DNA from 3 places in the Neorhizobium sp. BT27B genome. Region 2 is predicted to be linked to each of the others. Evidence: predicted binding sites of a transcription regulator. Region 2 holds the regulator's gene; each other region holds the start of a gene.
The links. Region 2 encodes LexA, which represses DNA repair genes until DNA is damaged. Its sites were predicted from a motif close to TGTTCNNNNTGTGTTCNG; they were not measured.
Positions count from the first base shown of each region.

Region 1: a site for LexA is predicted at 5,141-5,158, ahead of AAIH70_RS17920 (YifB family Mg chelatase-like AAA ATPase). Genes of this name have one in related genera too.
Region 3: a site for LexA is predicted at 8,486-8,503, ahead of dinB (DNA polymerase IV). Genes of this name have one in related genera too.

Region 1 is NZ_JBCIYT010000006.1:241,201-251,856, forward strand. Features, by position in the region: gene ugpB (sn-glycerol-3-phosphate ABC transporter substrate-binding protein UgpB) at 1-425, shown strand, start outside; gene ugpA (sn-glycerol-3-phosphate ABC transporter permease UgpA) at 515-1,399, shown strand; gene ugpE (sn-glycerol-3-phosphate ABC transporter permease UgpE) at 1,410-2,258, shown strand; gene ugpC (sn-glycerol-3-phosphate ABC transporter ATP-binding protein UgpC) at 2,261-3,364, shown strand; gene AAIH70_RS17910 (cupin domain-containing protein) at 3,469-3,972, shown strand; gene gshB (glutathione synthase) at 4,059-5,012, shown strand; gene AAIH70_RS17920 (YifB family Mg chelatase-like AAA ATPase) at 5,247-6,782, shown strand; gene AAIH70_RS17925 (YdeI/OmpD-associated family protein) at 6,874-7,467, shown strand; gene cysK (cysteine synthase A) at 7,527-8,492, opposite strand; gene AAIH70_RS17935 (cysteine hydrolase family protein) at 8,674-9,231, shown strand; gene AAIH70_RS17940 (GNAT family N-acetyltransferase) at 9,235-10,122, opposite strand; gene dut (dUTP diphosphatase) at 10,148-10,618, opposite strand.
Region 2 is NZ_JBCIYT010000001.1:43,853-54,508, reverse strand. Features, by position in the region: gene lpxB (lipid-A-disaccharide synthase) at 1-203, shown strand, start outside; gene gltA (citrate synthase) at 235-1,524, opposite strand; gene AAIH70_RS00240 (ComEC/Rec2 family competence protein) at 2,133-4,589, shown strand; gene lexA (transcriptional repressor LexA) at 4,570-5,289, opposite strand; gene AAIH70_RS00230 (VOC family protein) at 5,462-6,340, shown strand; gene kdsA (3-deoxy-8-phosphooctulonate synthase) at 6,343-7,191, shown strand; gene eno (phosphopyruvate hydratase) at 7,325-8,599, shown strand; gene AAIH70_RS00215 (FtsB family cell division protein) at 8,764-9,081, shown strand; gene pdhA (pyruvate dehydrogenase (acetyl-transferring) E1 component subunit alpha) at 9,268-10,326, shown strand; gene AAIH70_RS00205 (pyruvate dehydrogenase complex E1 component subunit beta) at 10,346-10,656, shown strand, end outside.
Region 3 is NZ_JBCIYT010000019.1:38,293-48,948, forward strand. Features, by position in the region: gene AAIH70_RS29265 (DUF4142 domain-containing protein) at 38-571, opposite strand; gene AAIH70_RS29270 (sigma-70 family RNA polymerase sigma factor) at 771-1,271, shown strand; gene AAIH70_RS29275 (Crp/Fnr family transcriptional regulator) at 1,282-1,989, opposite strand; gene AAIH70_RS29280 (DUF6894 family protein) at 1,990-2,382, shown strand; gene AAIH70_RS29285 (manganese catalase family protein) at 2,483-3,409, shown strand; gene AAIH70_RS29290 (DUF2934 domain-containing protein) at 3,595-3,762, opposite strand; gene AAIH70_RS29295 (ferritin-like domain-containing protein) at 3,821-4,324, opposite strand; gene AAIH70_RS29300 (hypothetical protein) at 4,543-4,686, opposite strand; gene AAIH70_RS29305 (hypothetical protein) at 4,727-4,939, opposite strand; gene AAIH70_RS29310 (hypothetical protein) at 4,991-5,461, opposite strand; gene AAIH70_RS29315 (hypothetical protein) at 5,599-5,907, shown strand; gene AAIH70_RS29320 (3'-5' exonuclease) at 6,109-7,080, shown strand; gene dinB (DNA polymerase IV) at 7,346-8,449, opposite strand; partial or broken gene AAIH70_RS29330 (SOS response-associated peptidase) at 8,577-8,804, opposite strand; partial or broken gene AAIH70_RS29335 (IS5/IS1182 family transposase) at 8,866-9,036, shown strand; gene AAIH70_RS29340 (sugar phosphate isomerase/epimerase family protein) at 9,490-10,479, shown strand; gene AAIH70_RS29345 (sugar ABC transporter substrate-binding protein) at 10,532-10,656, shown strand, end outside.

The DNA of each region.
Region 1 (10,656 bases), on a different contig from region 2:
AGCCGAAGAACTCGATCATCGGCGGCGCCACCCTGTGGACGCTGAACGGCCAGAAGGACAAGAACGTCTACAAGGGCGTTGCCAAGTTCTTTACCTACCTGTCGAAGCCGGAAGTCCAGGCCGACTGGCACCAGTTCACCGGTTACCTGCCGATCACCAACGCTGCTTACGAACTCGGCCAGTCCCAGGGCTACTACGCCAAGAACCCGGGTTCCGACATCGCCATCAAGCAGATCATGCGCGGCACGCCGTCCGACAACTCCAAGGGTGTTCGTTTCGGCAACCTGACGCAGATCCGCGATCTGGTCGACCAGCAGTTCGAAGCTGTCCTGTCCGGCAAGAAGACCGGCCAGCAGGCTCTCGATGAAGCAGCCAAGCAGGGCAATGCCATCCTGCGCGAATTCGAAGCTGCAAACTCGAACTAAGCTTCGTCCAACGTCACGAAACCCTCCCCGCCAGCGGGGAGGGTCTTTTATTGGGGCCTGTTTTCGGGCCTGTCTTGATCGGGATCGTCATGCAGACAAAGCGCACTGTCTTCCAGGCTCGGCTGCTGCCCTACGCGCTGCTCGCGCCGCAGCTCATCATCACATTGATCTTCTTCGTCTGGCCGGCCCTGCAGGCCGTTCGACAGTCATTCATGCGTGAAGATCCGTTCGGCCTCAGCGAAAAATTCGTCTGGTTTCAGAATTACACGCGCCTGATCGGCGATGCTTCTTACCTCAATTCGCTCAGCGTCACTTTCGTGTTCGCTGCCGGCGTCACCGCCGTGTCGATGACCGTGTCGCTGCTGTTTGCCGTCTGCGTCAATCGCGCCATCAAGTCGGGCCGTTTCTACACGACCATGCTGGTCTGGCCTTATGCGCTGGCGCCGGCTGCCTCCGGTCTTCTCTGGTGGTTCATGTTCAACCCCAGCGTCGGCCTCATTCCCTATGTGCTGAACATGGTCGGTTATGACTGGAACCATCGCCTGCACGAGGGCGATGCCATGATCCTGATCATCATCGCCGCGTCCTGGAAGCAGATTTCCTACAATTTCCTGTTCTTTGTTGCCGGCCTGCAGTCCGTGCCGCATTCTTTGACGGAAGCGGCCGCGATCGATGGTGCCGGCCCGGTCAAGCGTTTCTGGACGGTGGTTTTCCCGCTTTTGTCGCCGACCGCCTTCTTCCTGGCCGTCATCAACATCACCTATGCGATGTTCGATACGCTGCCGATCATCGATGCCGTCACCACCGGCGGCCCGTCGCAGTCCACCAACATTCTCGTTTACAAGGTTTATGCCGATGGCTTCATCGGTCTCAGCCTCGGCCCGTCCGCCGCGCAATCCGTCGTCCTGATGCTGATCGTGGTCCTTCTCACCGTCGTCCAGTTCCGCTGGGTCGAGCGCAAAGTCCAGTATTGAGGCGCCGCAGATGGTCGAAAATCGTCCCTTCCTTTCCTTCCTCACCCATCTCGTGCTGATCGTCGGCGTGCTGATCGTGGTCTTCCCGGTCTATCTCGCCTTCATCGCCTCGACGCATGGCCCGACCGACTTCATGAGCGGCCTCGTGCCGCTGCTGCCGGGCGATCAGATGGTCGCCAATTACGGCTATCTGCTCGGTTCCGGTGAATCGACGGCCGGTGCGCCGCCGTTTACGCTGATGCTGCTCAACAGCCTGTGGATGGCGCTGCTGATCGCCTTCGGCAAGATTTCCATCTCCATCCTGTCGGCCTTCGCCATCGTCTATTTCCGCTTTCCGCTGAGAACGGTCGCCTTCTGGGTGATCTTCATGACGCTGATGCTGCCGATCGAGGTACGCATCCTGCCGACCTACAAGGTGGTCGCCGATCTGGGCATGCTGAATTCCTATTCCGGCCTCGTCATTCCGGTCATTGCCTCGGCCACCGCAACCTTCCTGTTCCGCCAGTTCTTTCTGACTGTGCCGGAAGAATTGATGGAAGCCGCCCGCGTCGATGGTGCCGGCCCGATGAAATTTTTCCGCGACATCCTGCTTCCGCTGTCGCGCACCAATATCGCCGCTCTCTTCATCATCATGTTCATCTACGGATGGAACCAGTATCTCTGGCCGATGCTGATCACCACGGAGCCGCACTATTACACCGTCGTCATGGGCATCAAGCGTCTCGCCAACGTGCTCGACGGCGACAATCAATGGAACCTCGTGATGACGGGCGTCATCCTGGCGGGCCTGCCGCCGGTTCTCGTCATCATCTTCATGCAGCGCCTTTTCGTCAAAGGCCTGGTTGAAACGGAGAAATGATCATGGCTTCGATCGATATCGAAAGCGTCGGCAAGGTTTATACGGGCGATGTACGCGCCGTCACCGACATCAATCTGACCATCCAGGATGGCGAATTCATCGTTCTGGTTGGCCCATCCGGCTGCGGCAAGTCCACGCTTCTGCGCATGCTTGCCGGCCTCGAAACCATCTCAGAGGGCAACGTCAAGATCGGCCCGCGTGTCGTCAATCAGGTCGAGCCGGCCGATCGCGACATCGCCATGGTGTTCCAGAATTATGCGCTCTATCCGCATATGACCGTGCGCCAGAACCTGGAATACGGTCTGAAAAACCGCAAGACGCCGAAGGCAGAGATCGATACGCGTGTTGCTGAAGCCGCCCGCATGCTGGAAATCACCCAGTATCTCGATCGCAAGCCGCGTGCACTGTCCGGTGGCCAGCGCCAGCGTGTGGCCATGGGGCGTGCCATCGTGCGCAAGCCTTCGGTCTTCCTGTTCGACGAGCCGCTTTCCAACCTCGATGCCAAACTGCGTGTTTCCATGCGCGGCGAGATCAAGCGCCTGCAGCGTCGCCTTGGCACGACCTCGATCTACGTCACCCACGATCAGCTGGAAGCGATGACGCTTGCCGACCGCCTCGTTGTCCTCAATGGCGGCAAGATCGAACAGGTCGGCTCGCCGCTGGAAGTCTACCACACACCGGCATCCACCTTCGTTGCCAGCTTCATCGGCTCGCCGGCCATGAACCTGGTGAAGGCCGAGTGCCAGGGCGACAAGCTGACGATTGGCTCTGCGGTCCTTTCGTTAAATGGCTACATGCCAACCTCGGGTCCCGTCACGGTCGGTCTGCGCGCCGAAGACCTGCATGTCGTTTCGGGCGATGAAGGCATGCAGTTCGCCGTCGATTATGTCGAGGAACTGGGCTCGCAGCGTCTCGTGCACGGTCTCGTCGGTGATCAGTCGATAACCATCGCGCTTGCCGGCGAAAGCGAAATCCCTGCAACCATGCGCATCGGCATCGATCCGGCACGACTGCATTTCTTTGCAGCCGAAGATGGCAAGCGGATCACGACTGCCGATCGCACTGCAGCCGCAATCGATGTGCCGAGCCCGGTGCCGGTCGGCTAAATCGAAACAAAAAACGCGCGGTTGCTGCAATTTTAACGATTGTTGCAACCGTTGCATTACCCTTTCTGGATATCGTTCTCTGCGGTTAGGACAAGGGGATCGATATGGCCTTGCATTATCTCGGGCTTGCAATCGCGGCCGTCGGCATTCGCAACAGGGCTCAGACGCCTTTTGCCAACCAGCTTTCACCATTTATCGGCGGTTGTTCCACGGCTGCCGAGATGAAGTCTCATCCTATCGAACCGACCTGGGTTCTGTCAGGTGATCCGCAGGCGCGTTTTGCCGCCCACTCCGAGGCTGCCGACAAGTTCGCCTCCACGGGTGTGTGGGATTGCACGGCCGGCAGCTTCCGCTGGTTTTTCGGCTGGGACGAAACGGTCGTCATCCTTGAAGGTGAAGTACATGTGACCGCAGAGGACGGCAGCGAACGCACGCTGCGCGCCGGCGATGTCGGTTATTTCCGCGGCGGCACCTGGGCCACCTGGCATATCGACAACTACGTCAAGAAGATCGCCTTCATCCGCAAGCCGCTGCCCATGCCGCTGTCTTATGCGTTTCGCGCCTGGGCGAAGTTCGGCCCCAAGCGCAAGGGTGGTCTCGCAGCCTGAAAAGGCAGTAACGATAAGCCTGCCGAAGCAGTTGCCATTGAGCGCCCGCCGTCCTACATCAGGCGGGCATTTTCAAAGGGTGGCTTATGGCGAAGATCAAGACAGTCGCGTTCCAGATGGATCATGTTTCCGGCATTAATATTGCCGGAGATTCAACCTTTGCCATGGCGTTGGAAGCGCAGACCCGCGGCTACCAGGTCTTTCATTACACGCCCGACCGGCTGACCATGCGTGACGGCAGGATATTTGCCGGTCTCGAGCCCATGGAACTGCGCGACGTCAAAGGCGATCACTATACGCTTGGCGAAAAGGAACGTGTCGACCTCTCCACCATCGACGTCGTCCACCTGCGTCAGGATCCGCCCTTCGACATGGGCTACATCACCTCGACGCATCTTCTCGAGCGCATTCATCCCAAAACGCTGGTCGTCAATGATCCGGCCTGGGTGCGCAACTCACCGGAAAAGATCTTTGTCACCGAATTCGCGGACCTGATGCCGCCGACGCTGATCTCGCGCGATCCTGCTGAAATTGCCGCTTTCCGTCAGGAACTCGGCGATATCATCCTCAAGCCGCTTTACGGCAATGGCGGCGCCGGCGTGTTCCACTCGGCCCGCGACGACCGCAACTTCACCTCGCTTCTGGAAATGTTCGGACAGCTTTATCGCGGCGAGCCCTATATTGCCCAAGGCTACCTGAAAGAGGTGCGCAAAGGCGACAAGCGCATCCTGCTGGTCGATGGCGAGCCCGTGGGTGCCATCAACCGCGTGCCGGCCGAAACCGACAGCCGTTCCAACATGCATGTCGGCGGTCGCGCCGAACCGACCGAACTGACGGCGCGGGAACGGGAAATCTGCGCCCGCATCGGCCCCGCCTTGCGCGAGCGCGGTTTCCTGTTCGTCGGCATCGACGTCATCGGCGATTACATGACGGAGATCAACGTCACCTCGCCGACCGGCATTCGCGAAGTCAAGAAATTCGGCGGTGCCGATGTCGCCAGCCTGCTCTGGGACGCGATCGAAGCCAAGCGCAACGCCTGAACACATCACCAAAGCTGATGGACGGCCCGCTCTTGACCAGCGGGCCGTGCTCGTTCGTTCCCGTCCCTTTTAGCCTTTGTTCTCCGATTGCAACCGGCCTCAACTGAAATGAACGTTATGCGCGAATTTGTTCTGCAATCGTTCTTGTTTGGCGTGCGTTTCTGTGCTTGATTGCAATCCGGGGTGGCGCATGGCGTGTATTTGCCCCGCATCTGCAGGTTGGGGGCGGTGGCAATGGTGGCGCGTGTCAGTACGGTTGCATTCCAGGGCATAGAGGGCGTTCCGGTCGATGTGCAGGTCATGATCGGGCCGGGCAAGATAAACATGCATATCGTCGGCCTGCCGGACAAGGCGGTGGCCGAAAGCCGCGAGCGGGTGCAGGCAGCATTGCACGCTTCGGGCCTTGCTCTACCGGCCAAGAAGATCACCATCAATCTGGCGCCGGCCGACCTGCCCAAGGAAGGCTCGCATTTCGACCTGCCGATCGCGCTCGGGCTGATGGCGGTGCTCGGCGCCATTCCCGCCGATGCGCTTGCCGGTTATGTCGTCCTCGGAGAACTCAATCTCGATGGCACGCTGGCGCCTGTTGCCGGAGCCTTGCCGGCTGCAATCGGTGCCAGCGGTCTGGGCAAGGGGCTAATCTGCCCGGCAGATAGTGGTACCGAAGCCGCGTGGGCCGGCAATGATCTCGATATTCTGGCGCCCCGCAGCCTGATCGCGCTCGCCAACCATTTTCGCGGTACGCAGGTTCTGTCGCGGCCGCAGCCGGCCATCCGCGCGCCGGTGGGTGACCTGCCGGACCTCGCCGATATCAAGGGCCAGGAAAGCGCCAAACGGGCACTGGAAGTGGCAGCGGCCGGTGGCCATAACTTGCTGATGATCGGGCCACCCGGTTCGGGAAAATCCATGCTGGCCGCGCGTCTTCCGTCCATCCTGCCACCGTTGACGGCGCCGGAACTGCTGGAAGTATCGATGATCCATTCGATCGCCGGCCAGTTGTCCGGCGGCAAACTGTCGGATCGCCGGCCATATCGTGCGCCGCATCACTCCGCCACCATGGCGGCTTTGGTCGGTGGTGGCCTGCGTGCCAAACCGGGGGAGGCGTCGCTTGCTCATCATGGCGTGCTTTTTCTCGACGAGTTTCCCGAATTTTCGCCGCAGGTTCTGGATGCGCTGCGCCAGCCGCTGGAAACTGCCGAATGTGTGATCGCCCGGGCCAATCACCGCGTCTCCTATCCGGCCGGCATCCAGCTTGTTGCCGCCATGAACCCGTGCCGCTGCGGCATGGCGGGCGAACCCGGCCATACCTGCGCTCGCGGTCCACGCTGTGCGGCCGACTATCAGGCGCGCATTTCCGGCCCGCTGATGGATCGGATCGATATCCGCATCGAGGTGCCTGCCGTCTCGGCGGTTGATCTGATCCGCCCGGCTGCCTCTGAAACCAGTGCCGATGTCGCTCGCCGTGTTGCCCGCGCCCGTGCGCGTCAGCAGGAGCGTTTCGAGGCGGCCGGGCAGCGCGGCATCACCACCAATGCTCGTTGCTCCACGTCGATGATCGAGGCCTTTGCCGCGCCGGATGCAAGCGGACTGCAATTGCTGCGGGATGCGGCGGAGAAACTGAGATTTTCCGCGCGCGGTTACCATCGGGTGCTGAAGGTTGCCCGCACCCTGGCCGATCTGGATGACAAGGATATGGTCGGCCGTATCCATCTGGCCGAGGCTATTTCCTACCGGATGGCCGGGGAGAGAACGGCGATGGCGCCTGCCTGAACATCCGTATTCCTCTCTTTCGAAGAGGCGGATATGCTTGACCGTCCTGGGATGAGAGACGGCACGGCACGGATCGCCATGGGAGGTCGCGATGGATGATGCGAAGACAAACCCGAAAGTGGACGCCTATTTCGACCGGCAAAAGAACTGGCGGGCGGAATCGCAGGCACTGCGTGCGATCGTGCTGGCCTGCGGGCTGACGGAGGAGCTGAAATGGGGAGAACCCTGCTACACGGTCGATAATGCCAATGCGATCATCATCCACGGTTTCAAGGAATATTGTGCCCTGCTGTTCTTCAAGGGGGCCTTGATGAAGGACCCGGATGGCATCCTCATTCGCCAGACGGAAAACGTGCAGGGTGCGCGACAGATACGGTTCACCGATGCGGCCGAGATCGAGCGGATGAAGGACGTTCTGGCTGCTTATGTTCTGGATGCGGTTGCGATCGAAAAAGCCGGGCTGAAGGTCGAATACCGCAAGACCGAGGAATTTCCGGTTCCGCAAGAGTTTCAGGACAGGCTGAACGCGGAAGCCGCACTGAAATCCGCCTTCGAGGCACTGACGCCCGGTCGGCAGCGCGCCTACCTTCTTTATTTCGCAGCGCCCAAACAGGTGAAAACGCGCGAGGCAAGGATCGAAAAATGCGTGCCACGCATTCTGGAGGCCAAAGGCCTCAACGACTGAAAGGTAGCGATGGGGACGCGATTTTCACCGCGCCCCGCTTTGTCTCTTGTGTGGCGAGCTTAGCCGCCAAGCCCTTCGAACAGCGCGGTGGAAAGATAACGCTCTGCGAAGGAAGGGATGATCACCACGATGTTTTTGCCGGCATTTTCCGGCCGGCTGCCTATCTCGATGGCTGCCTTCAGCGCGGCACCGGAAGAAATGCCGACTGGCACGCCTTCCAGCCGCGCCACATGGCGGGCGGTTTCCAGAGCGTCGGCGCTGGCAACGGTGATGATCTCGTCATAGATTTCCGTATCGAGAATTTTCGGGGCAAAACCGGCGCCGATGCCCTGGATCTTGTGCGGGCCGGGTTCGCCGCCGGAAAGCACCGGCGATTCCTTCGGCTCGACAGCGATCACCTTGACGTTCGGATTGCGTGCCTTCAGCACCTGGCCGACGCCGGTAATCGTGCCGCCGGTGCCGATGCCGGCAACAAAGATGTCGACCTTGCCCTCGGTGTCGTTCCAGATCTCTTCCGCCGTCGTCTTGCGGTGGATTTCCGGGTTGGCCGGGTTTTCGAATTGTTGGGGAATGACGGCATCCGGCGTGGAGGCCGCCAGCTCCTCGGCCTTGGCGATGGCGCCCTTCATGCCCTTGGCGCCTTCGGTCAGCACCAGTTCGGCGCCCAGAAGCGCCAGCATCTTGCGGCGCTCGATCGACATCGTTTCCGGCATGGTGAGGATCAGCCGGTAACCCTTGGCGGCGGCGGCAAAGGCGAGCGCAATGCCGGTATTGCCCGATGTCGGCTCGATCAGCGTCGTCTTGCCGGGCGCGATGCGGCCAGCGGCTTCGGCCGCTTCCAGCATGGCAACGCCGATACGGTCCTTCACGGAAGCGATCGGGTTGAAAAATTCCAGCTTGCCCAGAATATTGGCTTTGACGCCCTTTTCGCGTGCCAGCTTGTCGAGCCGCACCAGCGGCGTATCGCCGATCGTCTCTGTAATGGAGGAATAGATGCGGCCGCGGCCGGGCTTCTTGTCGGACATTGTTTTCTCCGTTCAGGCGTATGAAGGCAAAATAGGATTTCTTGAAGGCCTATGCGAGAACAGTCTGTCGGTCGCCATGGGTTGGCGGAGAAAAAAACTCTGTTTTTGCGTTGTTCTGGATTAAACCTTTCGCCGCAGCAAAGCACATTGACAAACAACAGCTTGACCACCGGAGTTGCCAGTGACCACAGCCCTCGTGATTATCGATGTTCAAAACGCCATCCTGTCAGGGCTCGGCACGCCGGATCGCCAGCCGGCAATCGATGATGCACTGGATGCGCTTTGCGCGCGTCTTGGCAAACTCAAGCAGGCGGCGCATGTCGCCGACATCCCGGTCGTTCTCGTGCAGCATGACGGCAGCGAAAAGCATAGGCTGGCGGAAGGATCACAGGGTTGGGAGTTACGGCCGGAAATTGCTGCCGGCGACGGTGATGTGATCGTTCGAAAACGCGCCTGCGACAGCTTTTTCGAAACCGATCTCGACGAGCGCCTGCGCGAGCGCGGCATCACTAGGCTGGTCGTTGGCGGCTGCATGACGCAGTTCTGCGTCGATACCACCGTGCGCCGCGCCGTCTCCATGGGTTATGACGTGACGCTGTTGGCCGATGGCCACATGACGGCGGATATGGGCCGCCTGTGCTTCGAGGATGTCATTGCCCACCACAATATGGTGCTGGACGATTTCGATGCGGGTGACCATGCCGTCACAGTGCGTGCGGCATCCGAAATCCGTTTCTGAAAGTCAGAAATGTGCCAGTTCCGGCAGCCGGATCGGCCCTGCGGGTCGCAGATGCGCCGGTCCGCGCATCATCAGCACCAGAGGGTCGTCATCCATTGCCGCCGTAGCATTGCAGGCAAGCAGGTCTGGCACGAAATCGACGGCGATACGGCCCGTTGTGAGGTTGAGCCCGGCCTGGATGTCGCCAAGCGTCGGTATCGTTGTTGCAACGATATCGAGAAGCTCGACCATGTCGCCTTCACCCTGCCGCCAGGCAATGATGGCATCCAGCGTTTGAAGGTAGTCGAGGCGCACGTCGTCTGAAAGCCAGGTGTTGAGCAGGAACATCTCGCTTTGCCTTGCTACCGCAAATCGGTCGGAAACCGGTTTTCGCCTCGCCAGCATTTTTTTGATCAGCGCAAGATCGTCGGGGTCGCCGAAATCCATCCGCCGCGGCGGTGGAATGGCGCTGCCGGCCACGCAGGTTTCGGCCAGAAAACGACTTTGCGGCAACACCACAAATCCGTGCTTCTCATAAAGCCCTGGCTTGTCGGTATAGAGCAGGACGGCTTCGAAGCCTTGATCATCGTACCATGTCAAAGCTTTTTCTATCAAATCGCGAAACAGTCCGAGCCCACGAAACTCCGGCCGCACCGCCCCGGATTGCAGTCCCGCTGCACGTACCGCCCGGCCATCGATTGCCATTGGCAGAGCAAAAGCGGTCAGATTTGCTGCAAGCCAGCTATCCTTGCCGAACCAGCTGAATGCCATGCTGCTGGGGTCCGGGCCGCCCATGCGGTCCAGCGCCGTAACATCGAAATCGAAAATGTCGGCAAGCAGCTTTGAGATGGCCGCCCAGGAGGGAGGATGGCTGAGATCGCCCTGCCGGAATGTCAGGCCTTTGGGCTGCAAAGCGTCCGTTTCCTTGTTGCTCGGCTTAGACGCCGGTCGAGCCAAACCCGCCAGCGCCGCGTCCCGTCTCGGATGTTTCGGAAATCTCGGCGATACGCACCTGCGTCACCGGCGCCACCACCATCTGGGCGATGCGCATGCCGCGGGTGATGACAAAGTCCTCTTCGCCGAGGTTCACCAGCAGCACCTTCACTTCACCGCGGTAATCGCTGTCGATCGTGCCGGGTGTGTTGAGGCAGGTGATGCCGTTCTTGAAGGCAAGGCCTGAACGCGGGCGGATCTGGGCCTCGAAACCCTGCGGGATTTCGAAAATGAAGCCGGTTGGCACAAGCGTGCGTTTGCCGGGCGCGAGCGTCATGGCATCGCCATCGGCCACGGCGGCGCGCAGGTCCATGCCGGCAGCACCGGCTGTTTCATAGGAAGGCAGGTCCAGTCCGTCGCCGTTCGGCAGGCGGATAAGGTTGAGTTTGGGCGAGGAGGGGGCGTGAACGTTCATAAGGCATTACTTTGCCGTGCCGACCCGCAGGTCAATTG
Region 2 (10,656 bases):
TGCCTGAATATATCAATGAAGTCGTGCGTCCCGGCGCGCTCTGCCGTTGGGCGGAGCAGCTTTCGTATGACAGCGGCCCGCGCCGCGCCATGCTCGAAGGTTTCGATCTGACCTGGAAAAATCTCACCGTACCGGTGCCACCGGGTGAGGCTGCGGCAGCCATCGTGCTCGATCTCCTGGACAATAAAAAACCCGGCCATTGACCGGGTTTTTCTTTGTCTGATGTTTCTTAGCTTAGCGCTTGGAAACCGGAACGTAATCGCGCTGCGGTTCGCCGGTGTAAAGCTGGCGCGGGCGACCGATACGCTGCTGCGGATCTTCGATCATTTCGGCCCACTGGGCGATCCAGCCGACGGTGCGGGCCAGCGCGAAGAGCACGGTGAACATCGTGGTCGGGAAACCCATCGCCTTCAGCGTGATGCCCGAATAGAAATCGATGTTCGGATAGAGCTTCTTCTCGATGAAATAAGGATCGGTAAGAGCGATCTTTTCCAGCTCCATGGCGACCTGCAGAAGCGGATCGTCCTTGTGGCCGAGTTCGGCGAGAACTTCATGCGTGGTCTTCTGCATGATTTTCGCGCGCGGATCGTAGTTCTTGTAGACGCGGTGACCAAAGCCCATCAGGCGGAACGGATCGTTCTTGTCCTTTGCGCGGGCGATATATTCCGGAATACGGTCAACCGTGCCGATTTCCTGCAGCATGTTGAGCGCCGCTTCATTGGCGCCGCCATGAGCGGGGCCCCAGAGGCAGGCAATGCCGGCGGCGATACAGGCAAACGGGTTGGCACCCGACGAGCCGGCGAGGCGCACGGTCGAGGTCGAGGCGTTCTGCTCGTGATCCGCGTGCAGAATGAAGATGCGGTCCATGGCGCGGGCCAGAACCGGGTTCACCTTGTATTCTTCACACGGCACGGCAAAGCACATGCGCAGGAAGTTCGACGAATAGTCGAGATCGTTCTGCGGATAAACGAACGGCTGGCCGATATGGTACTTGTAGGCCATCGCCGCGATCGTCGGCATCTTTGCGATCATGCGCAGCGACGCAACCATGCGCTGGTGCGGATCGGTGATGTCGGTCGAGTCGTGATAGAAAGCCGACAGTGCACCAACGGTGCCGACCATGACGGCCATCGGATGGGCGTCACGACGGAAGCCGCTGAAGAACTTGTTCATCTGCTCGTGCACCATGGTGTGGTGCGTTACGCGATGATCGAAATCCTTCTTCTGTGCTGCAGTCGGCAGATCGCCGTACAGCAGCAGATAGCAGGTTTCCAGGAAGTCGCCGTGCTCGGCCAGCTGCTCGATCGGGTAACCGCGATGCAGAAGAACGCCGTTGTCGCCATCGATATAGGTGATCTTGGATTCGCACGATGCAGTGGAGGTGAAGCCGGGGTCGTAGGTAAAGGCGCCGGTGTTCTTGTACAGCGCGCCGATGTCTATCACGTCAGGGCCGATAGTGCCCTTCTTGACCGGCATCTCTACTTTTTTATCGCCAAGAACGATGTTTGCGCTCGTATCCGTCATATAATCCTCCGAAATAGGCGGAAATGGCGCTGGAGAAGCGCCAAAAGAAAAGAAGCGTCCTGATTAGCTATATGATCCGGCGCTCGCTGCCAAGCGCCTGTGGGCGGTATTTGTGCAATGCGAAAATTAACTAGGCAAACGACCTATAATAGCGGCAATCTGGGGTTTATATTTTCACATTTCCGATCTCGTCGTTCAGCCACTGCGCAGGAGGCTTGGGCCAGTCTGATCGGCTGGAAAGTGGCGTGACAGACATGTCTGCCGATTGACCTGAGAGTACCGAAAATGCAATCCTAAGTCGTGTTCGCTTGAATTTCATTTGGGAGGGCTGGATGTCGACGGAGACGATGCAGCAGTCGGCAAATCAGCCGAATTTGCCCTGCCAAAACGCTCTGCCGGACAGCTCGGAAACTCAGATATTGGCCGTGAAAGACTCAGTCCATGCGTCTCTGACGCAGACTGGCAATAGGCCGTATGGTCGCAGCCCGCTCCAGAGGGTTGCCGCAGGCGTCTCGTCCCTCTCAAGGTTCAGGCCGGGTGGCGCCGCTCCGGCCGCGCATCGTCCCTCATATGGCCTCGCCGCACGCCTGCTGAGCGCCTGGGCGCGTATGCAGTCCGCCACGATCGGGATGATAGCCGAGGAGCAGGCACACGGTCATGCCTTTCTGGCTCTGCCTGTTCTGATTGGCCTCGGGGCAGCCATATGGTTTGCGATGCCTTCCGAGCCTTCGGCGGGGCTTTTATCCGTGGCGTTTCTGTTCAGCCTGGGGTTCGCGTTTATCCTTCGAGGCACGTACGGCCGCTTTCGTTCCGTCGTGCTGATCGCTGTTCTGCTGACCGCGGGCATGTTGCTGGCGGCTTTTCAGGACTGGCGACGCTCCACCGTCGTTCTGGATCAGCCGGTCACGACGGTGGTGACGGGTGTCGTCGAAATGCGCGAACCCAGTGGCGAGGGGCGCTGGCGGTATGTGCTGGCGCTCGAAAGCACGGCGTCGCCGCAGCTTCGTCGGCCGCCGACACGCATCACGCTGTTGTCGCGAACGCGCCAGCCTGCTTTCGACATCGGAGACCGGATTGGCGGGCGGGCGCGGATATCGCCGCCTTCCGGACCGGCGTTGCCCGGCCTCGTCGATTTCGCCTTTTCCTCCTATTACGACGGCATAGGCGCGATCGGCTTTTTCTACGGTGCCCCCACGCTGATGAGTGGACCGGTTGCCGAGACCTGGGCGCAAACACTTGAGCGAACCGTCTTTGCATGGCGCAGCGCGATCGCCTCGCGCATCCGCGCAACCGTGCCCGGTGATCCCGGCGCGTTTGCCGCCGCCATCGTCACCGACGAACGGCGAGCGATTTCCGATGAAACGACCGAGGCTTTGCGCGTGTCGGGCCTTGCCCATATCGTTGCCATATCCGGTCTGAACATGGCGCTGGCGGCGGGCATCTTTTTTATCGGCATGCGCAGTCTGCTTGCGCTTCTGCCAGGATTTGCCCAGGCCTTTCCGGTGAAGAAACTGGCCGCGGCCGCGGCGCTGTTGATGGCAACCGGCTATTACCTGACTTCGGGCTTCGGTGTATCGGCAGAGCGCGCCTACATCATGATGGCGATCATGCTGGCCGCCGTGTTTTTCGATCGCCCATCGATCAGCCTGCGCAATGTGGCGTTGGCGGCGCTTGTCGTTCTTGTCGTCTCACCCTCGGAGATATTGGGGCCGAGTTTTCAGATGTCTTTTGCGGCAACGGTGGCGCTGGTCGCAGGTTATTCTGCATGGAGCAGGCGCGGGGCGGCGCAAGACGGCGAAACGCCATGGCGACCCGCGGCACTCAAGCCCGTTCTGGCGATCGGGCATCTGGCCGGCGGGGTTTTCGCCACATCGCTGATCGGCGGTCTGTCGACGGCTATCTTTTCCATCGACCATTTTCACCGGATATCGACCTATGGACTGGCGGCGAACCTGGCCGCCATGCCGTTGGTCTCCTTCATCGTCATGCCCTTCGGCCTGATCGGTATGCTGTTGATGCCATTTGGCCTCGACGGCTTTTTCCTGAAGGTGATGGGCGTCGGGCTGGAGGGCGTTATCGTTGTCGCCAAGATGGTTGCGACCTGGGGAGGTGATGTTGCCATCGGGCGCCAACCGTCGTGGTTTCTGCCCGTCGCCACAGCCGGTTTTCTGATGCTGACCTTGCTGCGCACACGCCTTCATCTGCTGGGTTTGCCGCTTCTGGCACTGGCCATCTTTCTGTCATGGCGGGTGGCGCATGATCCGCCGCCGGATTTTCTGGTTTCCGAAGATGGAAGCCTTGCCGCCTTGCTGGGCAATAAGCAGGTCGCGACCAATCGCGCGCGTCCGCCCGGTTTCATTTATTCGCAGTGGCGCCACGCATTGTCATTGCCCCAGCCTGCGGCGCCGACATTGCTGGACACGCCATCGCCGAAAAACGGTACAACGACATCGGCAGAGGTTGCGGTGCTGCTGCCGAATGGAGCGGCCGTTCCAAAAACTGCGGATGGATTGAGGTCAGTCTCGACGAGCATGGGAGGAGAGCAGCAGGCCACCGCACTGCGAGAGGCCAACGCACCGAAAGAACGAGCGACATCACGACGACCGCCCCTCACGCCCGAAGAAGTATTTCAAGCGCGGCAGGCGATGCAAAAGGCTCTGCGCGAAAGTGTATTGGATACATTCGTCTGCGCAGGCCGGTCATGGTGTGTCGCAAGAACAACCAGCGGCCCGGCGGTCGCTGTGGTGGAAGATGCCCGCTTTGCCGGGCCTGCCTGCGATGTCGCGCAAATGGTTGTTGCGGCACGTGCCCGTTTTGATCGCTGTCGTTCGGGCGCATTGATGATCAACGGCGAGGCGTTACGCAGAACAGGAGCATTGGAAATCCGCTTCAACGGAAATTCTGATCCCAAACAATGGTCGATCGCCGCCGCCATGGTCGGCGCCGATCGCTCCTGGACGCGTCACCGCGACTATGACTGGCGGCGCAATCTTTTTGATCCGACACTGCCGGAGCCGCTGCGCTTTTTGAGCGGCAAGGCAGGTATCAGTGGTAACGGCGAATGAGGCCGACGAGCTTGCCCTGCACCTTGACGCGTTCCTGCGGGAAAATGCGGGTCTCATAGGCCGGGTTGGCCGCTTCGAGCGCGATCGATGCGCCCTTGCGGCGGAAACGCTTGAGCGTCGCTTCCTCGTCGTCGACCAGCGCCACGATGATATCGCCCGGCATTGCCGTGCTGCCGTTGCGGATGATGACCGTATCGCCATCCAGAATGCCGGCCTCGATCATCGAATCACCACGCACTTCCAGTGCATAATGCTCACCGCTGCCCAGCATTTCCGGTGGCACGGCAATTTCATGCGTCGTGTTCTGGATCGCCGAGATCGGCACGCCGGCCGCAATGCGGCCCATGACCGGCACGGTTGTTGCGGGCATACTGTCATTGGCAACAGGCGGCGGTGTCACCTGACGCACGGGCTGCGTCTTGCCGAGGCTGCCTTCGATGACGCTCGGTGCAAACGGTTTGCGCGGCTGCAGGCTTGCATTGTAGGCGTCCGGCAGCTTGATGACTTCCAGTGCGCGGGCACGGTTCGGCAAACGGCGGATGAAACCGCGTTCTTCAAGCGCAGTGATCAGGCGATGGATGCCTGATTTGGATGCCAGATCCAGCGCATCCTTCATCTCGTCGAACGATGGAGGGACGCCGGATTCCTTCATTCGTTCGTGAATGAACAGAAGCAGTTCCTGCTGTTTGCGCGTGAGCATGGCGGGTCCTCAAAGGTGAAACAAATCCAGAACGGACACTATATGTTCCATGTGTGTTCTGCAAGTGGCGAAAAATGGTAGTTGCGCGGAACGAACAGTGCTGCGGCTGGTCTTGATCGTGCAGCCGGAAAGATCGATCACTAAGACAATCAACGCTTGGAAATGGGCTGCCATGTTCACGATCGATCATCTCGTCCTGCCGACCATGTCGCTTGATGGCGCCCGCCGCCGATTGAAAGCACTGGGCTTCACCGTGGCTGCAGATGCCGCCCATCCCTTCGGGACGGGAAATGCCTGTGTTTTCATGGGTGACGGTACTTATCTCGAGCCGCTTTCCATAGTGGATCAGGCTGCCTATGATCAGGCATTCGCCGATGGAAACGTGTTTGTCCGGCAGGATGGTGAGTTTCGCACTCCTGCAGGTGAGGAGGGACTGTCCGCCATGGCGCTGGCAACCGACGATGCGCAGGCGGATGATGCCCGGTTTGTCGAGGCCGGGGTCTCTGCCGGCAAGATGCTGGAATTTTCGAGATTTGCCAAATTGCCGGACGGGACCGAAAAACTGGCCCGTTTTCGGCTGGCCTTTGCGGCGCGGAGTGACGCTGATTCTTTCGGCGTCTTCACATGCCAGCGGCTCGATCCCCTGCCGGCAGATCGATCGGCGCTGGAACGTCATGAAAATGGTGTCGCGGCTTTGTCCCAGGTTGTTCTGCTGGCGGGGAATACGCAGGAAGACGTCGAGCGGATTGGGACCGTGCTTGATGCAAGCGCTGAAAAATTCGATTTCGGTGATCACAGGTTTGCCGCAAGCAATGCGGTTTTAAGGCTCGTTGACGCCAAAACCTTTGCCGACACGTTTTCTTCCGCAGGCGATGCGGCGTCATTGTCGCGAACCGGTCTTGGCCGTGCCGCGGTGATATTCCGTGTTCCCGATCTTGCCGTGACACGGGCGGTGCTTGCTGCTAATGACGTCGCATTCATGGATAAGGGCAGTCGCATCGTGGTTGCCCCGGCGCCCGGACAGGGTGCCGTATTTGCTTTCGAGGAGTGATCATGGCTGTCAGCGCCAAGGCCGAAGTAACCGTCGGCGAGGGGGCCAAGCAGGTCCTTTTTTCCAACAGCAAGAAACTCTCCCTGATTGCCGGCCCCTGCCAGATGGAAAGCCGCGATCATGCCTTCATGATCGCCGGCACTCTGTCTGAGCTTTGCGGCAAGCTCGGCATCGGCCTGGTGTACAAATCCTCCTTCGACAAGGCGAACCGCACCTCGATCGCCGGCAAACGCGGCATCGGGCTTGATACCGCGATGGAGATCTTTGCCGATCTCAAGAAGGAGTTCGGTTTTCCGGTTCTCACCGACATCCACACCGAAGAGCAGTGCGCAGTCGTCGCCGAGACGGTGGATATCCTGCAGATTCCGGCCTTCCTGTCGCGCCAGACCGATCTTCTGGTGGCTGCCGCCAAGACCGGCCGCGCCATCAACGTCAAGAAGGGCCAGTTTCTGGCGCCCTGGGACATGAAGAACGTCCAGGCTAAATTCACGGAAAGCGGCAACGGCAACGTGCTGCTGTGCGAGCGAGGCGCCTCGTTCGGCTATAATACGCTGGTGTCCGACATGCGCTCGCTGCCGATCATGGCGTCGCTTGGTTCGCCGGTCGTCTTCGACGCTACCCACTCGGTACAGCAGCCGGGCGGGCAGGGTGGCTCGAGCGGCGGTCAGCGTGAGTTCGTTGAGACTCTGGCGCGCGCAGCGGTGGCTGTCGGTGTCGCCGGCGTCTTCATCGAGACTCATGAGGATCCGGACAATGCGCCATCGGATGGCCCGAACATGGTGCATTTGAAGGACATGCCAAAGCTGCTGGAAAAGCTTTTGGCATTCGATGCCATTGCCAAGGCTGCGTGATAAAGCCTGTGTGACAAATTGCGCTTTTGATCACCGTCAAGGAACCAAAAGTGCCTGCACTGTAATTGCCGTGTCATTGATTGTGAGCCATTTTCAGTGACCGCTTGAAGCCCGTCAACCTGAGGAGAGACCCTTGACTGCCATTACCGATATCATTGCCCGCGAAATCCTCGACAGCCGCGGTAACCCAACCGTTGAGGTCGACGTCTATCTCGAAGACGGCACGATGGGCCGTGCAGCCGTTCCGTCGGGCGCCTCGACCGGCGCGCACGAAGCCGTCGAGCTTCGCGATGGCGGCAAGCGTTATGGCGGCAAGGGTGTTCTGAAGGCCGTTGAAGCCGTCAACACGGAAATCTTCGATGCCATCGGCGGTTTCGATGCCGAAAGCCAGATCCACATCGACAAGACCATGATCGCGCTGGACGGCACGCCGAACAAGTCGCGTCTCGGTGCCAACGCCATCCTCGGCGTGTCGCTCGCTGTCGCCAAGGCTGCTGCCGAATCGTCCGGTCTGCCGCTTTACCGTTACATCGGTGGTGCAGCCGCTCACGTCCTGCCGGTTCCGATGATGAACATCATCAACGGCGGCGCGCATGCCGACAACCCGATCGATTTCCAGGAATTCATGATCATGCCGGTCGGCGCGGAATCGCTTTCCGAAGCCGTTCGCATCGGTTCGGAAATTTTTCACGTCCTCAAGAATGAACTGGGCGCACAGGGCCACAACACCAACGTTGGTGACGAAGGCGGTTTCGCTCCGGGCCTGAAGAGCGCGCCGGAAGCCCTCGACTTCATCATGAAGTCGGTCGAAAAGGCCGGTTACAAGCCGGGCGACGACGTATTCCTCGGCCTCGATTGCGCTTCGACCGAATTCTTCAAGAACGGCAAATACGAGATGGAAGGCGAAGGCCGCGCGCTCGAGCCGGAAGCCATGGCTGACTATCTGGCCGAACTGGCTGCAAAATACCCGATCATCTCGATCGAGGACGGTATGGCTGAAGACGACTGGGCTGGCTGGAAATACCTGACCGACAAGATCGGCGACAAGGTTCAGCTGGTCGGCGACGATCTGTTCGTCACCAACTCGGCTCGCCTGCGCGACGGTATCAAGATGGGCACTGCCAACTCGATCCTCGTGAAGGTCAACCAGATCGGCTCGCTGACGGAAACGCTCGACGCCGTCGAGACCGCTCACAAGGCACGTTACACCGCCGTCATGTCGCACCGCTCGGGCGAAACCGAAGACTCTACGATCGCCGATCTCGCTGTTGCCACCAACTGCGGTCAGATCAAGACCGGCTCGCTGTCGCGTTCCGACCGTCTTGCCAAGTACAACCAGCTGATCCGTATCGAGGAAATGCTCGGCCCGCAGGCTGTTTATGCCGGTCGTTCGATCCTTAAGGCTTAAAAGGCCGGTCGGCTCTGCTGAGGGCTGATTTCATACTTCAAGGCCCGTGCCGCAAGGCGCGGGCTTTTTCGTATCTGCAGCGTCGGCGATATGGTCAACGATTGCTTAAACAAGTTCTGCGAACCTGCGACTCGTTTATTGCGTGACGGGATTTCGGAACGAGCATGTGGACCAAACATCACAAACAGAGAAAACTGGGCCGATTTGTCCTTCCGGCCATCACCGTCGCTTTTCTTTCCTATTTCGGTTATCATTCCGTCCATGGTGATCTCGGGTTGATCGCAACGGAGGAATTCGAGCGCCAGCGCGTGCTGCGCGCAGACGACCTTGCCAAGCTGACTGAAAAACGTCAGGCGCTCGAGCGCCAGGTCGCGTTGCTCAGTGATGGCTCCATGGAGCGGGATATGCTCGACGAGACGGCGCGTTACCAGCTGAATGTCTCGCGCACGGACGAGATTGTCATTTTTAACGGCAGTCGCTAACTTAACCTGATTTGAGTTAATCTCGATTTTTCTTGATAAATCATAGGTTTATCAAGCATGTGAGCCATGCAAATATGGCATTGCTGGGGCGTGCTTTTGTCCCTATGTTACGCCTCGAAACCGGGACGCGCCACATTGGCTTGGGCGGGCCCTACTTCGATAAGCGCAGTACATAGGGAGGGATTGATGGCGCCTGCTAAAACCGCGTCTACATCCGGCCGCAGATCCGCGGCAAAGTCTGCAACCAAGAACGTTTCCAAGGAATTTACCGGCAAGAACACGCCGGATTTCGGCAAGGAAGACGAGCTTCACGCCTATCGTGAAATGCTGCTCATCCGCCGTTTTGAAGAAAAGGCCGGCCAGCTTTACGGCATGGGCTTTATCGGCGGCTTCTGCCACCTCTATATCGGCCAGGAAGCTGTCGTAGTCGGCATGCAGATGGCCCAGAAGGAAGGTGATCAGGTTATCACCGCCTATCGTGACCATGGTCACATGCTCGCAGCCGGCATGACCGCGCGCGGCGTCATGGCCGAGTTGACCGGACGCCAGGGTGGTTATTCCCGCGGCAAGGGCGGCTCGATGCACATGTTCTCGAAAGAGAAGCATTTTTACGGCGGTCACGGCATCGTCGGTGCGCAGGTTTCGCTCGGTACCGGTCTCGCTTTTGCGAACTCCTATCGCGGCAATGACTCTGTTTCGGTCGCCTATTTCGGTGACGGCGCTGCCAACCAGGGTCAGGTCTACGAGAGCTTCAACATGGCTGCTCTCTGGAAACTGCCGATCATCTATATCGTCGAGAACAACCGTTACGCCATGGGTACCTCGACCGCCCGTGCAACGGCGCAGTCGAACTACTCGCTGCGCGGCTCCGGCTTCGGCATTCCCGGCATCCAGGTGGATGGCATGGATGTGCGTGCCGTCAAGGCTGCCGGTGAAGAGGCGCTCGCCCATTGCCGCGCCGGCAAGGGTCCGATCATTCTCGAAATGCTGACCTATCGTTACCGTGGTCACTCGATGTCCGACCCGGCCAAGTACCGCACGAAGGAAGAAGTGCAGAAGATGCGCTCCGAGCAGGATCCGATCGAACAGGTCCGTCTGCGCGTGCTCGAAAACGGCTGGGCCACCGAAGAAGACCTGAAGGTGATCGACAAGGATATCCGTGACGTCGTCTCGGATAGTGCCGACTTCGCCCAGAACGATCCCGAGCCGGATGCGTCCGAGCTCTACACCGACATTCTGCTGTGATCGCGGGGAGGGAACTATAATGCCAATCGATATCCTGATGCCCGCGCTTTCTCCGACCATGGAGGAGGGCACGCTCTCCAAGTGGCTGAAGAACGAAGGTGACACCGTCAAGTCCGGCGACGTGATCGCTGAAATCGAAACCGACAAGGCAACCATGGAAGTGGAAGCCGTCGATGAAGGTGTGATCGGCAAGTTGCTGGTCGCTGCCGGCACCGAAAACGTCAAGGTCAACACCAAGATCGCCGTGCTTCTGGCCGATGGCGAGAGCGCCGATGCCGTTTCGGCTGAAGCACCGAAGGCCGATGCCGAAACGCCGGCTGCTGCCTCTGA
Region 3 (10,656 bases), on a different contig from region 2:
CTCGGTGCGTGCTGGCGCTCTAACATTGTCTGGAAGACTACTTATTGAGGTCCTTCGCCATCATCAGATGGTGTTCCAGCGCGGGTCGCGTTGTCGCTGCCCAGGCCTTCAGATCAGCATTTTCGCCTTCTTCACCGTAGCGCTTGAACAGGTCGACTGCATCCTCGTGAACATCTTCCTGGTCAGAATGATACTGCTTCGTGAAATCCTCCCCCTGAAGGCCCTTCAGCTTGTCGAGCATGCTCTGCTGCGAGGAGGTCATTTCGGCGGGGACGGCAGCCTTCACCTTGCCTGAAGACACAAGCGCCTTGAGTTCGTCGGATGTCTTGGTGTGGTCAGCCACCATCTGCTGCGCGAATGTCTTCGTTGCGGAATCGGCGCGCTCGATGGCGAGCTTGCTGGACTCGATTTCGAACATGTCACTCGTGGCGGCTTCGGCAACGAAGTCTTCCGTCTTCGGCGCCACTCCAAGGACCGAGTTCACGCCGCTCTTTTCGGCGGCGGTCTGGGCCATGGCAGAGGATGCTAGAAGCAATGCAAGGCTTGCGGCGGTTAGGCTGGTCTTGATCATGGGTGCAACTCCTGTTCGTGGGACCGCTTAACAGCCGCCGACCGGGGAAGTTCCGTCGTGGGGAGAGCTGATTTGAAGCCGAAAGAGAAACACACGGCTAGCCGAGCGTCTTCCCCAGACCGTACGGGATCGTACCCTCTGGACGAAATGCGGAACGCGAGGCAGTCGCCGACTGTTATTGTCCTAAAGGGAGACTACAATGGTCGTTGCTCCGACTGCAGGGTTTTCGCATGCCGAAATGCTCGTAGAAGTCCCAGCCCTGCGTACTTTCGCGCGGCGCTTTCACCGGAATGGTCCCGATGCGGAGGATCTCGTTCAGGACACCCTGATGAGGGCTATGGCCAGCGCGGACAAGTTCCATCCCGGGTCCAGGCTTCGGTCGTGGATGTTCACCATCATGCGCAATCGCTTCTGCACCAAGTTTGCTAGCTCGAAGCGGGAGATGGTTGGGATCGAGGACGATGCGAGCGGCAGGATGGTCACCTTGCCAACGCAGGAATGGAGCATTCGGGGCCACGAACTGGAGAAGGCGATCGCCGTACTTCCAAGACACCAATCTGACGCCTTGGTAATGGTTCTGATCGATGCGCTTAGCTATGAGGATGCAGCTAAGCAATCGGGCTGCGCCATCGGGACGATAAAGAGTAGGGTCAACCGTGCTCGCCACCAACTTGCGATTTCCATGGGGCAGGATGATTGAGCGCGGGCGGTCACCGTACCCGCCAGTCTTGTCCGAGGTGCCTTTCGTACTCTTGTTCGGGCATGCCATAGGACGGGCCTGCTACGGCCTTGAGGGTTTCGCGATCCCTGACTGAAATCAGACCGCGCTCAGCCTTGATCGCCAACGAACCTTCCAGTCGATGCAGCGCATCAGTCACGCTCGACCGACGGACGCCGAGCATAAGCGCCAGGAAGTCGTGCGTGAGCGGGAGTTCGTCGCCAATCCTGTCCTGGCTCATCAGGACCCATCTGGCCAGCCTCTGCTCGATGTCGTAGCGGCCGTCGGCCAGAGCTGTGGCAGCGACCTGAATTAGAAAGACATGCGCGTATTTCAGCAGGAGGTCCCGAATAAAGCGGCTTTCGTCTATTACCGCGCGCAGCTCTTCAATACCGATACGCAATGCCGGACCCGCGCATTGCATGAACGCGTAGTGCGGACTGCTATCGACCCCGAGGACGGCGGGCACTGCCGAAAACCCTTCGTACCCAATGCATCCGACTTCGATTTTCTTCGTTTCATCGCTGCCAGCGATCTCTGAGGAAAGTCCTCCCTCGAAGAAGAAGACATGGCTGATCTTCTCGTTGGATCGGAACAGCATTTCGCCCTGCGCGAGGCTGACAGGTTCCAGTCTTGGGCGCAGCAACGCCGCGTCGGGCTGCGGAAGAATTGAAAGAAGTCGATTCTTGGTCCACGACATATGCGGTTCCTGACTGAACTGTTCGAGGATGGGAGCTTCGCCCGAGATAAGGCGAAAGGAGGCAAGGTCCAGTTCGTCATGTCGCAAAAATTGTTCGAGCTGCGGAAACCTGTGGCCAGTTTCAAGGTTGGTAGCTCGAAACCGGGGAGCGCCAGCATGCCGAAATTCTATTTTCACCTCCGCGACGGACAGGATCTCGCAGCAGATCCGGAGGGCGCGGAATTCGAAAGCTTGGAGGCCGCGCGGAAGGAAGCGATCAATTCCGCGCGTGAACTTCTCTCGCAACGTATCCTGCGTGGCGACGTCGTGGACGGTCAGGCGTTCGAGCTAACGAGCGAAGACGGGACGGTTGCTGTCATCGTGCGTTTCAAGGATGTCATGCGTCTGGAGTGACGTGAACGGGAACCGGTACGATACCGCACGGTCGTGAAAGCTGAGGAACTATCGCGATGCCATGAGGTTGGGCGCTTGTCTCAAACCGAAAGGAAATCTCATGTTCATGAGAGTAGACCAGCTCCAGGCGGAGCTGCCCGCACCGAAAGCCGCTGACCCAAATGCTGCAGCCGCCCTTCAAGAATTGCTCGGCGGTAAATACGGGGAAATGTCTACGCTGGGAAACTATATGTTCCAGTCGTTCAACTTCCGCTCGAAATCGAAGCTCAAGCCCTTCTACAGCCTGGTTGCCAGCATCACGGCAGAAGAGCTCGGGCATGTTGAGCTCGTCAGTAACGGCGTCGCGATGCTGAATAATGGGCCTGACATTCCTGACGGTGACGAAGGCGACGGTGGAGACATATCCGGTGCTCCGTTCAAGGATATGGCAGATATCCGTTTGGCCGCGAGTTTTCTATCGGGTGGCGGCGGCGCGATGCCAATCAACAGCAACGGCCAGTCCTGGAACAACGACTTCATCACCACGACTGGCAACGTCGTTCTCGATCTGCTGCACAACTTTCACCTGGAATGCGGCGCCCGGCTTCACAAGCTGCGGGTCTACGAGACTGTGACCGATCCTACAGGCCGCGAGGTCTGCGGCTATCTTCTTGTTCGCGGTTCGGTGCATGCGCATGCGTACGCGCTGGCGCTGGAGAAAATCACCGGAGTGGACGTGAAGAAATTCCTGCCGACCCCAAACATCCCGCTCGCCAACATTCCCGAATGCCAGAAGTATCTCGACGAGGGTTCGCATCGGCGCCTCTACACCTGGAGCCCGAACGACTATAAAGAGATCGCGGGGATCTGGAGCAACGACGAAGTCGCGCTGCCGGGTGATCCTCCAGGCGAACTTGAGGTGGTCGATGGAATGCCGGACGGCGGTAAGATCCAGCAGCTTGTCGGCGTACCATCAGCTTTCACGCCGGACTATGCTCCCGAGGAAATGTTCGAGATCGCCGAAAAACTTTACAAGAAGTCTCGCTGAGCCTTGATAAGTATCACAGACTAAAGGAGCCCGCCTTGGCGGGCTTTTCTGTATCAAGGATTTGGGTGCCCTGGTCGTGTGTAAGCAGGAAGCTCTTGGAATGTCACATAAAACAGGCCCTCCGAGTTAAAAACTCGAAGGGCCTATTTTATGTCAGGTGACGTCATTAGGGACGTTCACAGCGTTTATTCGGCTTCGTCATCCCAGGAACTCGTGGGCGACGTCGCATTATTGTCGTCCCACTCGGCGCTCGCTTGCGTCCAATGCTGATGCTCCTGCCCATCCGGATTTCCGGCCTGTTCCCACAGCTCGTACGCCCGGCGGGTAATCCAGTCGTCACGTTCGGATTCCATGCTTCCTCCCTTTGTGGCTTGTAGCGGGACCGCGCTCTCCTGCGCGGCCCCATTTACATTACGCGGCTTTCTTCGAGCCCTTGGGGTTCGCGGATGCTTCGCCGAGCTGGGTCAAAAGCTGATCGGTCTCGAGCTCCTCCTGCAAGGTGGTGTCGAACAGTTCCACGGCTTCGGTCAGGCCAAGCTGTTTCGCCCAGCTTTTCAGAGTGCCGTAGCGGGCAATCTCGTAGTGTTCGACGGCCTGCGCGGATGAAATCAGGCCGGCGTCCAACGCAACCGAACCCTTGAACTCGTCAATGATCTCTTCGGCCTCTGCAATGATGCCCTGGATGGCTTCACAGGTCTTGCCGCGCGCCGGCTTGCCGATCAGCTCGAACACCTGCTGGAGGCGCTCGATCTGGCCTTCCGTCTGCTCTTTGTGCTTCAGGAAAGCTGCCTTGCCTTCCTCGGACTGCGAAGCGCGGGCCATTTTCGGCAATGCCTTCAGGATCTGCTTCTCCGCAAAGTAAATGTCCTTCAGCGTATCGAGAAACAGGTCGTCCAGTTTCTTCTCTGCCATGATTGTTCTCCTGAGTTACGGGAAGCCGGGCATGTCGATGCCCTGCGGTGTGCGGGCCGATAACGTGATCTCGCAGACGTCGTTCCGTCGTGATACGGACGCTGTGTCGACGGTACGGTGTCGTACGAAAGTCAGTTTTTGGCCGTTGCAAGCTTCTATGACGACGGGCGACAAGCCGGATTCGGTCTGTCGAGTAGCGGCCGCTTTCGGTTCGCGGGGATCTAGACTTCGTCCTTGGGTAATTTGCCCTCAGCGTTACGCAGCCCATCCTCCGCCGCTTTCTTTAGCTTCTCGCGATCTTTGTCCGCGACTGCGGGGTCGCTGCGCGCAGCATCGCTGGTCGGGTCTGGAGTGTCGTCGGTCACAGTGGCGTCCTCTTCCGTCGAACGTTTCGGAATCTAGTTGTTAACCTAGCGTTTTTTCCGAACTGCTTTCTGCGGGATCAAAATTTATGTCCCAATCCTTATTGGGGCCTTTCTGACCGAGCGGGACCTTACGCTCGGTAACGTCCTCGGATCCAGTTATTACAGTTGGCTTGGCGCTGTGGACGCCGGATGCATGTGGATCCGCCTGGGACGGCGCGTATCGACCTTTTGCATCGTCTTCCGGGTTGGCCATTTTTTCCTCCATTTTGGTTCACTTTGAGCGGTCTGCGCTCTTGAGGTCACATCAACGGTTCATGCCGCAGACGAAGCCGATGACGGCGGCGATACCAACCGCCGGCAATGGTTTGGCGCGGATGCGCTCCTTTAGGTCAACGAGTACATCAGACGCTTGCGCCTTCGCGACGCGCATTGCCGCCGAACCGATCTCGCTGGCGCTCTCCCGCAGGCGTGCCACCTCCGCCTTCAGAGCTTCAAGCTCTTCGCGGGAAGATGCAAATGTCGCCGCATCGGTCTGCTCGGGCTCCCTCGTCGCTGCCAGAGCCTTATCGACGAGCGGCGCGTCTGAGCCAAAGCTAACCTCCTTTGGGAGAGACGGCACGATCCCGGTTGGAACGGAGGTTGTTGTCGCCGAGACCGGGTCGGAGGCCGGGAATGAGCCTTTCAGACTAGCCTCGAGTTCGGATTCGGTGCCTTGGGATAGCCGCGCTTGTTCTTGTTCAAGAGCCTCGACTGCTGGGGATTTCGGCGGGGTCATCGGTGTCCTCCTGGGTTCCATCCACGAACACTTGCTGAGGCGTAAGGTTCCGTTTGTTTCAATCATCGTCGGTCAACGAAACCAGCCGCAATTCCCTGCGTTTGTAGTTGTGACCTCTTGAAACAGGAGACAGCCTCATGGCCGACGATAGCACCACCACCATCCGCGCTACGTTTGATACGCGCGAAGCAGCAGACCTTGCCGTCGAGCATCTAGTGCAGCAACACGGGGTTTCGCGCCCAGACATCTTCATCCAGTCTGCGACCGATCGAAACACAATAGGCTCCAAGCCTTCCGGTGGCGACGCGTCGCACGAGGGCGGATCACGCAATGACGCCCCGCTCGAAGGGGAAATCGAGGTCTCGGCTGATATCGCTTCTGACCAGATTGCGGCTGTTCAACGCAGCCTCGGTGACGCGGGCGCGATCCGCGTGTCTGGACGCTGAAAAGTTTTGTGGGGCCGGCATAGTGCCGGCCCCGCTCGTTTGCACATCAATGCGTTGAAGATGAAAAGCCAAAAACCTCGGTAGTTTATTGCGATCCAACTATGGATCGTCGGTTCGAATCTGCTCAAGACTCAGTCACTGCATGACTGAAATCGATCATCGTGGTAGCCGTTCGCGTGCTCTGCGATAGGACAGTCAGATTTGCCCACCCAGTTCGATATGTTTTCCGACAATCTGTCTGCGTCGCCATCGTCTGATCGCCGGCAACCGGTCCGAGAGTCAACAAGCAAGACTATGACCGAGGCGGAGATGGTCGCACATCTGTCCGGTACCGGGCGCTTCCGCATTCTGCAAAAACTTGAGCAACGCGAGATCGCAGCAATAATCCGGCCCGAATTTCCATTGAGAGGCATCATCCTCGATACCGAGACAACCGGGCTCAGCCCTCGCAAGGAAGAGATTATCGAGATAGGCCTGATCGCCTTCACGTTTGATCATGCCGGTGCGGTTGGCGACATAACGGGCAGCTATGGTGGTCTCCGGCAGCCCGAGAAATCCATCCCGCCCGAGATTACCAAGCTGACCGGCATCACAGACGAAATGGTGACCGGTCAGGCGATTGATATGCAGCGTGTCAACGAACTTGTCGCGCCCGCCGATCTCGTGATCGCGCACAATGCCAGCTTTGACCGCCCGTTCTGTGAAGCGTTTTCTCCGATATTCTCGGATAAGGCCTGGGCCTGCTCGAATGCGGAGATTGACTGGTCGGCGCGCGGTTTCGAGGGAACGAAGCTTGGATATCTCATCAGTCAGGCCGGCTATTTCCATGACGGCCACAGAGCGCTCGATGACTGTTTCGCCTTGCTGGAGGTTATGGATCGAAAACCTAACGAAGGCGCGGAGACGGCGTTTTCAGAACTCTACCGAGCCAGTCTGAAATCACGCGTACGCATCTTTGCCGAAAACAGCCCATTCGACCTGAAGGATCACCTGAAGGCGCGTGGATACCGATGGTCGGATGGAAGCGAAGGACGGCCGAAATCATGGTGGGTCGAAGTGGACGAGCCCGATCTTGCCGACGAGCTTCACTATCTGCGCACCGAAATCTACCGATATCCGGAAGCAGATCCGCCCATCAAGTATCTGACCGCCTTTGACCGTTTCCGCGCCTAGCGGTTCGAAATGAGGAAGATGAATTTTCGGATTTGCATATTGCGCATAGCTGGGCTGCGACACAGCCTCTGACCCGGCGTGAGGGATCGTATATAACAACTCCAACGAAGCGATGTACCTCCTCCCACAGAGCTTCGGGTTTCATGCGGCCCACTCCTCCTCCCAAGGGTAGCATGAATGGACAGCGGCACTCCTCCTCCCAGCCGGTGTCCAATGATTTCGAAAAGCCTGCGCACTCCTCCTGCGCAGGCTTTTTCGTTTCTACCTACATCCCGAAATCCAATTGCGACTGATCCTCATCGCCATCTTCGCCCTGATCGTTCGTTAGCGAGGATAGGGTCACGCCAAGCAACCGCACCGACAGCTTGAACGGATAGACGGTCGCGAGAAGCCCTGTTGCTGCTTCAAGAATCTCGTTGCCGTTGGCAAAGGGAAGGGCGGTGGTCTTGCTGCGCGTCGCCTGGGTGAAGTCGGAATATTTGATCTTCACGGTGACGGTCTTGCCGCTGAAACCTTTTCCCTCGCAATAGCTCCAGACCTTCTCCGCCAACGGCTTCAATTCGCTCGTCGCCAGATCAAGATCGTCGATATCTTGGCTGAACGTATCTTCGGCGCCAACGGATTTTCGCACGCGGTCGGGCCGAACCTGACGATTATCGATGCCGCGGGCGATGCCGTAGAAATAGGGACCGGACTTTCCGAAATTCTGTGTCAGGAAAGTGAGAGACTGCGCCTTGAGATCTGCGCCGGTCTCGATACCGAGCCGATGCATCTTCTCGGCGGTGGCCGGCCCGACACCATGGAATTTCTTGACGGCGAGGCCTCCGACAAAAGCCGGGCCGTTCTTCGGCGTGATCACGGCTTGGCCATTGGGTTTGTTGAGGTCCGACGCCATCTTGGCCAGGAACTTGTTATAGGAAATCCCGGCCGATGCGTTGAGGCCGGTCGTCGCTTTGATCTTTGCGCGGATTTCCAGCGCGATCTCTGTGGCGATCGGCATGCCCTTCAGGTTTTCCGTCACGTCGAGATAAGCCTCGTCCAGTGACAAGGGCTCGATAAGAGGCGTGTATTCGGCAAAAATCTCGCGGATCTGCTGCGAAACGGCACGATACACTTCGAACCTTGGCTTCACAAAAATCAGATCCGGGCATTTACGCGCCGCCGTGACCGACGGCATAGCCGAATGGACCCCGAATTTGCGGGCCTCATAGCTGGCGGCCGCCACGACGCCGCGGGCGGCAGCACCGCCGACGGCCAACGGCCTGCCGCGCAGCTCCGGATTGTCCCGCTGCTCGACCGACGCATAGAACGCATCCATGTCTACATGGATGATTTTGCGGAAGGTCTCTGCCGGGATCGTGTCTGTCATGGTGCTGCCGGAAGGTCCAGGTTGAGGCTCGATAGTTGGAACGGATAGTGAACATATCACCGTTCCCGCCGATCGCAAACAGCTGCTTCAGTGCACCGAACTGTCGGATGCCCTTGCCCGGCTACAGGAGGCTACCCGCGCGTGCCTCGGCGGCCTTCTTCTGCACGAATATCGGGGAAGGAAGGCCCCAGCGCGCATGCACCAGCTGCGTTTTGCCGTCGGCCGTGTTGCGAACGATCGGCCCCATCTGATCGGGGTTCATCTGGTAGGCGGGCATGAGGTTGATTAGGCTCTCGGCGTCCTGGGCCCACTTCGAGACCCAGTCCTTGTCTTCCATCCGATAAAGAGCGCACATTGCAGGCTATCCCTCCGCTCAGAGCCTGTCCGAGAATTGAGTTGAGTGATCGGGCCGATGGGTCGGCTTTGCCGTTCATCCAAAGCGCTGGGTCGTCGAGCGTTTCTTCGCCTGGATCAGCCGAAATCGACGACTGTGGAAAGACCCGGAGGCAACGATAAAGTCGGCCGAAGCATTTCTCTATGCTGCATCCATCATGACGCTGACAAGGCGCATCGCACGACCATCATGAATTCTCGGACGGACTCTCAGACAGATGAGGAAATCTAGCGCATCGCCAGCGATCCGCTAGTCGAGCTGGAAACATCGGCATTGTCCTGCCGCTCCCGCAAACCTTTGTAGGCCGCATGGCGCAGCTTGCCGTCGGCCATCCAGGCGCGAAACTCGATCTCGGCTATCGATACGCTGAAGGTTAAGGCGCGGAATTTTCAGTGACAATATCGCAAAAATATGAGCTCAACGCATAGCTCTCGTGACTTAGACAAACAGTGGCAAGCTATGACCCGCAAAAAGCCGAGAGTGGGCACGCCACGCCGCAGAAGACTGCTTGATTTTAAGGCAAGTGGTGTATCCGGGCGATGCGGCCTGTTCGCCCATGGTGCGTTGCAATAACTATTTTACTTTACAAGAGAGAATGATTTTGTGAAGTTGCGGCATCTGATCATTTTCGATAGGGCCGAAGACATTGTCGAACCTCCGTTTTGCCACCCGCCTCAACTCCTTCGCTTCGAACCCTGCCGGCGAATGGCCGGACCTGAAGGGCAAGCCGACGGTCCTGCAGATGGCGGCGCGTGCCGCCAAGGTCGATGGCTTGACGGATCTGGACCTCAATTATCCCGATCACGTCGGTGAAAAGCCTGCAGAACTGAAGCGTAAGCTGGAAGATATGGGCCTGGCAATCAACGGTTTTGCCATGCGCTATTACACCAATCCGGCTTTCAAGCTCGGCGCCTTCACCCATCCCGACGAATCGGTTCGCCGTGAAGCGATCGACCTGACCAAGGCCGGTATCGATGCAGCCCGCGAAGCCGGTTCCAACCTGATGACCATCTGGCTCGGTCAGGACGGCTTCGATTATGCCTTCCAGGCTGACTATGATCGCATGTGGCAACACGAAATCGATGGAATTCGTGAAGTTTGCGAACATGACGCCGACTGCCTGATCTCGATCGAATACAAGCCCAACGAGCCGCGCTCCTACAGTCTGATGCCGGACTGCGCCACCACGCTTCTGGCCATCAAGGAAGCGGGCTGTGCCAATCTCGGCGTCACGCTCGATTTCGCGCATGTGCTTTATGCCGACGAACAGCCGGCTTTCGCCGCCGCCATGATCGCCCGCCACAGCCGTCTGCTCGGCGTTCACCTCAATGACGGTTATGCCAAGCGCGATGATGGCCTGATGGTCGGTGCGGTGCACTCGATCCAGACCATCGAACTGCTGCGCCAGATCCGTCGCGACGGTTACGATGGCGCGATCTATTTTGACACCTTCCCGGACATGACCGGCCTCGATCCGGTTCATGAATGCGAAGTCAACATTCAGACCGTCAAGCGCATGCTCAAGGTCGTCGATCGTCTCGAAGGCGACAACCGCCTCGGCAGCGCGATCGACCGTCAGGATGCCGTCACCGCGCAGTCGATCATTCAGGAGGCAATGCTTGGCGACGTCGCTTGAGGGAGCTCCAAGAGACATCTTCTATTCCAACAACCACACCTGGGAGGATACTATGAACAGACACCTGAAATCCGCGTTTGCCGGCATGGCGCTGGCGCTGATGGCAAGCGCGGCCTTCGCGCAGGAGCTTGCACCGCTCAACTCGGATACCGAAAAGGACCGGGTTGACTGGTCGCA